2 regions of the Chlorogloeopsis sp. ULAP01 genome follow, and region 1 is predicted to be linked to the other one. Evidence: predicted binding sites of a transcription regulator. Region 1 holds the regulator's gene; the other holds the start of a gene.

Evidence for each region. Region 1 encodes NtcA, which controls nitrogen genes in cyanobacteria. Its sites were predicted from a motif close to TNTGTANNNNNNNNTACANA; they were not measured.
Region 2: glnA (type I glutamate--ammonia ligase) is a predicted target of NtcA. The motif match lies at 2,108-2,127, and genes of this name have one in related genera.

The regions. Positions count from the first base shown of each region.
Region 1 is NZ_JAUDRH010000013.1:93,825-97,255, reverse strand. Features, by position in the region: gene hisB (imidazoleglycerol-phosphate dehydratase HisB) at 1-42, opposite strand, end outside; gene fabI (enoyl-ACP reductase FabI) at 237-1,013, opposite strand; gene ntcA (global nitrogen regulator NtcA) at 1,507-2,178, shown strand; gene QUB80_RS23970 (DUF3084 family protein) at 2,314-3,431, shown strand, end outside.
Region 2 is NZ_JAUDRH010000015.1:47,201-50,631, forward strand. Features, by position in the region: gene gifA (glutamine synthetase inactivation factor IF7A) at 54-254, shown strand; gene glnA (type I glutamate--ammonia ligase) at 559-1,974, opposite strand; gene apcB (allophycocyanin subunit beta) at 2,351-2,860, shown strand.

The sequences.
Region 1 (3,431 bases):
AGATTGTATATTTGAGAGAATTTGGCGATCGCTGATTTGCATAGATATTTAGGAATTGGGGATCGGGGATTGGGGATTGGGGATCGGGTAAAGAAGACACGGGGAGGACACTTCCGTGCAAAGGTTCCCTCCGTTGAGGAAAGTGTCCGTCGACAAGGAGAATTGTGATTGACATTCTTGCTCCTTGTCTCCTTGTCTCCCCTTCCCCTTGTCCTCTTCTTTGTCCCCAGTCCCCATTACATTCCCATAATTTCATATCCTGCATCCACATACAGGACTTGTCCAGTAATTCCACTGGCTAAGTCACTACATAAGAACGCTGCTGTATTACCCACTTCGATTTGAGTGACAGTGCGTCGTAATGGAGCCACCTTTTCTACATGATGAATCATATCTAAAATACCGCCAACTGCACTGGAAGCCAAAGTACGAATCGGCCCGGCAGAAATAGCATTAACCCGAATTTGAGAGGGACCTAATTCTGCCGCAAGATAACGCACGCTAGCTTCTAAACCAGCTTTTGCAACTCCCATAACGTTATAGTTTGGGATTGCTCTGATAGCACCCAAATAAGAAAGAGTAACAATGCTTCCTCCTTGTGTCATTAAAGATTTAGCTGCACCTGCCAGTTGCACTAAAGAATATGTACTAACATCTAAAGCTGTTTGGAAGCCTGTACGAGAAGTTTGGCTAAAGTCTCCGCTTAAATCATCTTTGTTAGCAAATGCCAAGCAATGGATCACAATATCTAGGTTGCCCCACTTCTGGTGAATCGTCTCAAAAGTAGACTTGACTTGCTCTTCATTTTGGACGTTACAGGGTAGAAACAGACTAGGGTTGAGAGGTTCTACTAGTTCTGCTACCTTTTTCTCCATTTTGCCCTTGTCATCCGGCAAATAGGTAATACCGAGGTTTGCTCCCGCTTTGTGTAGTTGTTGAGCGATACCCCAGGCAATCGAGCGGTTATTAGCAATGCCTGTAACCAAGGCATTTTTTCCAGTTAGATCCAACATATAAATTCTTTAGCACGATGTTTCATTAGGAGCATACAAGAATCTGAGCCTGCTTGGTATTTGTTGTCGATAAGATTTGCTTTATTTATCACTCTCAATGCTTGAAGAAAGTGGGATTTTAAGAGATTAAGATGCTTAGTGTTAGTACCAAGCATCGTCTAGACACTCCGGAAAATCACTCGTGCTTACTTTTTCTGCCGAGATTATAGCTAGTGTTTAATACCACAAAAACACAGCTTCATCCTTAAGAGATTTTCAATGTATCTTATTTTTTTCTTAAAAAAACCTACTTTTTACAATTAGGGTAAATGTAGTTCAAAAAGTACTAGCTACTAATAGTAGAAATTTTGTATGATTTGAACAATATTTATGAGATAAAAAGGATAAGTATAGGAAAGAACAAAAAGGTTAACAATGTTTTCTTGATTTTTCGGGTGTATTCTTAGGAAATCCATCTTTAGTTTTTTTCCGGCATTGGGATAGGGGAAGGTAAATGATCGTGACACAAGATAAAGCCCTAGCAAATGTTTTTCGTCAGATGGCGACTGGAGCGTTTCCACCAGTTGTGGAAACGTTTGAGCGCAATAAAACGATCTTTTTCCCCGGTGATCCTGCTGAACGAGTTTATTTTCTTTTAAAAGGTGCAGTAAAACTCTCCAGGGTGTACGAGGCAGGAGAAGAAATCACCGTTGCGCTGCTGCGGGAAAATAGTGTTTTTGGAGTTTTGTCCTTACTGACTGGAAACAAGTCCGATCGCTTTTATCATGCAGTTGCTTTTACACCTGCGGAATTGCTCTCAGCACCAATTGAACAGGTGGAACAAGCATTAAAGGAAAATCCTGAATTGTCGATGTTAATGCTGCGAGGCCTTTCATCACGTATTCTTCAGACAGAAATGATGATTGAAACACTTGCTCACCGAGATATGGGTTCAAGGTTAATCAGTTTTTTATTAATTCTTTGTCGCGATTTTGGCATTCCTTGTGCCGATGGAATCACGATTGATTTGAAGCTATCTCATCAGGCGATCGCTGAAGCAATTGGCTCTACCCGCGTTACTGTCACTAGATTGCTGGGTGACTTGCGCGAAAAGAAAATGATTTCCATACACAAGAAAAAAATTACTGTCCATAAGCCTGTTACCTTAAGTCGGCAATTCACCTAAAAGCGCTTGGAGACTGGAGTGAGCAGGTTAACTAGTTAAGTAATGTCAGCTATTGCTCATTTCCAATCTCCCACAGACAATCGCTGGAAGTAGTAGGCTGTATCTGGAGGGATTTCTTCGCTAAATCATTAACTGATGGCCACCGGGTACATCCTCATCATTGCAATTTTAATTTTGGGAGGCGTAATTGCCACCGTAGGCGATCGTATTGGCACACGGGTTGGCAAGAAGCGGCTTTCACTGTTCAATCTCAGACCCAAAAATACAGCTGTTTTAGTGACAATTCTCACAGGGTTGGGCATTTCCGCATCAACCCTGGGAATTTTATTTTTAGCTGATGAAGGATTGCGCAAGGGAGTTTTTGAACTAGAAGATATTCAAAAAGATCTCAGACGCAAACGCGTACAGCTAGAAAATACAACTAAGCAGCTAGATACTACCAAAACCGAGCTAGAGCAAGCAAGAATTGAGCAATCAAAGGCACAACAGGACTTACAGGAAATAAATAAATCCTTACAGTCAGCAAATGCCAAGCAGCAGCAAACACAAGCTCAACTCAACCGCACAATCAAGCAACAAGCACAAACTCAAGAGGAACTCCAACGTACCCAAAAACAATTAGGCCAAGTTGCAACACAATATCAACAAGCTAAAACTCAATTGCAAAGTGTTTATGCAGAAAGAAACAAACAACTAGCAGAAATTAAATTACTTAAGGCAGAGCGTCAAAGATTGTACGAAGAAGCGAGAAAGGCACTCGCTGAAGCTCAGGCGGCAATTGATAAACGCGATCAAGAACTTGCCAAGCGGCAAGAAGCGATTGAAGCACGCGATCGCAAAATAGCTAGTTTAGATAACATCATTCAAAAGCGCAATTTAGAAATTACGGCACGGGAAAAGATTATTGTTCAAAGAGAAGCTCGCTTGAAAGATTTGGAAGCGCAACAGCAAGATCTTGAACAGGAAGTCGCAAGACTAGAGAAATATTATCAGTCTTATCGTGACCTTCGTTTAGGAAAACTAGCTTTGTTTCGCGGGCAAGTTCTTGCTGCTGGGGTAGTTCGTGTTCAGCAACCATCAGCAGTGCGTCAAGCAGTAATCCAGCTGTTACAAGAAGCTAATCGTAATGCCAGCATTGAATTAACCGAGCCGAATCTAAATCCTGCCCCAAATGTGCAAATCTTGCGCGTTACCGAGGAACAAATTGAGCAATTAGGCAAGCAGATTCAAGATGGACGAGAATACGTAGTGCG
Region 2 (3,431 bases), on a different contig from region 1:
TAGATTATTGATAGAGGAAAAAATATACTAGAACAGCAGGGAGAAGTTAGATTATGTCTACTCAAGAAAGAGCTCGTGCTTTAATGATGCGTCATTATCAACTGATTAAAAATCGTCAACAGTCGATGTTAGAACGCACAGGCGAAGAAATCGGTCTTCCTGGAGAAGTATCCCATTACTGGAATCCGATTCAAGGGAAAATAGATCCTAATGCTCGGATGACTTATGATCGCAGCAACGCGGCTATGAGCTAGATAGTCAGAGTTTGATAGTTGGGAGTTGAAAGGTGGTAGTTGTTATGAACAACCAACGACCAACAAATAAAAAGCCAAAAAAGCCACCCTTAGTGGGTGGCTAAATTTATGCATTGATTGGGACTAGTTTTGCCGTCAGCGTTAAAATGTTAGTTTCTAGTAAGCTATCGCATTGTTTTGAGGTGTTCGTAGTAAGCGATGCACACGCTCATGGACTAAAGTCCTTACTACGAAATTAATACAACCATCGTAATTAATGCGATGAACTACTAGCCTCTAGTCCCTAGTCCCTAGCCCCTTCCAATTAACAGTCGTAATAAAGAGAAAATTCATAGGGATGGGGACGTAACCGCATGGGGTTAACTTCATTATCTAGCTTGTAAGAAATCCAAGTTTCAATGAAGTCTTCTGTAAATACGCCTGGTTCAGTCAAGAAGGCATGATCGTTCTCTAGCGCTTCTAATGCCAATTCTAGAGAACCAGGAGTAGAAGGAACTTTCGCCAGTTCTTCTGGGGAGAGTTCATAAATGTTTTTATCCAAAGGTTCGCCAGGCTCGATTTTGTTCTTGATACCATCTAAGCCAGCACAGAGCATGGCAGCAAATGCCAAGTAAGGGTTAGATGTAGCATCAGGACAACGGAATTCTAAGCGCTTGGCTTTGGGGTTAGTGCCAGACAGAGGGATACGAATCGAAGCAGAACGGTTACCTTGGGAGTAAGCCAAGTTTACTGGTGCTTCGTAACCAGGCACGAGGCGCTTGTAGGAGTTGGTGGTAGGGTTGGTAATCGCCAACAATGCAGGTGCGTGTTTGAGAATACCACCGATGTAGTACAGTGCGGTTTCGCTCAAGCCAGCATATTTATCGCCTGCAAATAAAGGTTGCCCGTCTTTCCAAATGGATTGGTGGGTGTGCATCCCAGAACCATTGTCTTGGAAGACTGGTTTGGGCATAAAGGTAACGGTTCTACCATATTTACTAGCTACATTCTTGATGACGTATTTGTATGTCATCAACCAATCAGCTGCTTCGATTAATTTACCAAAGCGGAAACCCAATTCACACTGCCCACCAGTTGCTACTTCGTGGTGGTGCTTTTCAATTGGTACTCCACAGTTTGCCATCGTCAGCAGCATTTCCGTCCGCATATCTTGCAGAGTATCAGTTGGAGCAACTGGGAAGTAACCCTCTTTATAACGTGGTTTGTAACCCAAGTTAGGGCCTTCTGCTTTACCGGAATTCCAACGACCTTCTACTGAGTCTACATGGTAGTAGCCTTCGTGAGAGTTTTGATCAAAGCGGACATCGTCAAAGATGAAAAATTCCGCTTCCGGGCCGAAAAACGCTGTGTCACCAACACCTGTAGAAACCAGATAGTCTATCGCTTTCTGGGCAATGACGCGGGGACAACGACTGTACCACTCCCCTGTACGGGGTTCTTTGATGCTGCAAATAATGCTGAGAGTCGGTTCCTGCATGAAAGGGTCGATCCAGGCAGTGTTTGGATCGAGAACCATTGCCATATCTGATTCGTTGATGGCTTTCCAACCCCGAATGCTGGAACCGTCAAAAGGTACACCGTCTGTAAAGCTACTTTCATCGATTTGGTTGTGGAACACTGTCAGGTGCTGCCAAATACCTGGCATATCGATGAATTTCAGATCAATCATCTGAATATTTTTGTCCCGAATTTGTTTCAGGACTTCTTGTGGGGTTGTCATGGCTACTCCTTCTCTACCGTTTTAGTACCGTTTTAGTACAGTAAACCACAATGTTAATGCACGCTGACCCTATTCGGATAAACCCAAATCTAGAGACACCCTGCAATATCCTAAGGAGATAAAATAGGTGCATTTTGTATTATTTGTTACGGTTTTGAAGTTTACAGCTTATATTAACCTTTGCTAACCAACTCTACAAAACTTGACAGTTCATCTCATAGGGACAACTTTGGCTTAGAATCCTTAATTAGCGCATACATTGTTTTTGTGCCTGGGTTTCTTAAAAAAAATATTTATTGGCACAAAAATTAGCAGCTTACTAAAAACAGTCAAATAAATATCAAACCATAGATAGGAAAGATTGGGAGAAAAAGGAATGCGGGACGCAGTCACAAGCTTAATTAAGAATTATGACGTTGCTGGGCGCTATTTTGACCGGAATGCGATCGACAGCCTCAAATCTTATTTTGAAAGTGGCACGAAGCGCGTGCAAGCAGCAGGAGCTATCAATTCTAATGCCTCAGCAATTGTCAAGCAGGCTGGTTCTCAATTATTTGAAGAACAGCCAGAGTTGATTCGTCCTGGCGGCAATGCCTACACTACTCGTCGGTATGCAGCTTGTTTGCGCGATATGGACTACTACTTGCGCTATGCTACCTATGCGATCGTAGCTGGTAGTATGGATGTGCTAGATGAGCGAGTATTGCAAGGTTTGCGGGAAACCTACAATTCTCTGGGGGTTCCCATTGGCCCTACAGTCCGTGGTATTCAGATTATGAAGGATATTGCGAAGGAGCAAGCACAAGCGGCTGGTATTGCTGATACTAGCTTTGTAGACGAGCCATTTGACTATATGACTAGAGAATTGAGCGAGCAGGATATTTAGTGCAAGAAGGCAGGAGGCAGAGGGCAAAAGGCAAAAGGCAAGAGAACGCAAGTTTTAATGCTTAATATAATCTGCTTTTTATCTAGTTCTTTCTGTCACTTTGCAGTAGTCAATTCCAGATCTAAAAAAATTGATCTATCGCACTTTGGCTTGATTGACAAGGTGCGTTTACTTTTTTTTAATACTAAAAATTAATTACTTCATTCCTATAGGACTTATATTTTGTATTTGATTTTATTTTTGAAATATGTGGTAGGGTGTGCCAGCGAAGCGTAACACACGCTCTAAATGCTTCGGTGCGTTAGGACTGAGTCCTTAACACACCCTACATAATACTTCCTTCTGCCACGCCAGTCGCACTCGACGCGCTTAAGCCGACGCCAGTTAAGCTCATCCCCCAGACTTCAGTCGGGGGGATGAAAGCGGGCCGAAGTGAATTGGGAATTGGGCATTGGCCAATGCATGAATGCCCCTTGCCCCAAGACGACGGACGACGATTCTGAGCGCCCCTTAAAGGAACGGGCTTCCCCGTCGTCTTTTGGTGACGCCAGGTGCTACCCTGCGGGAAGCC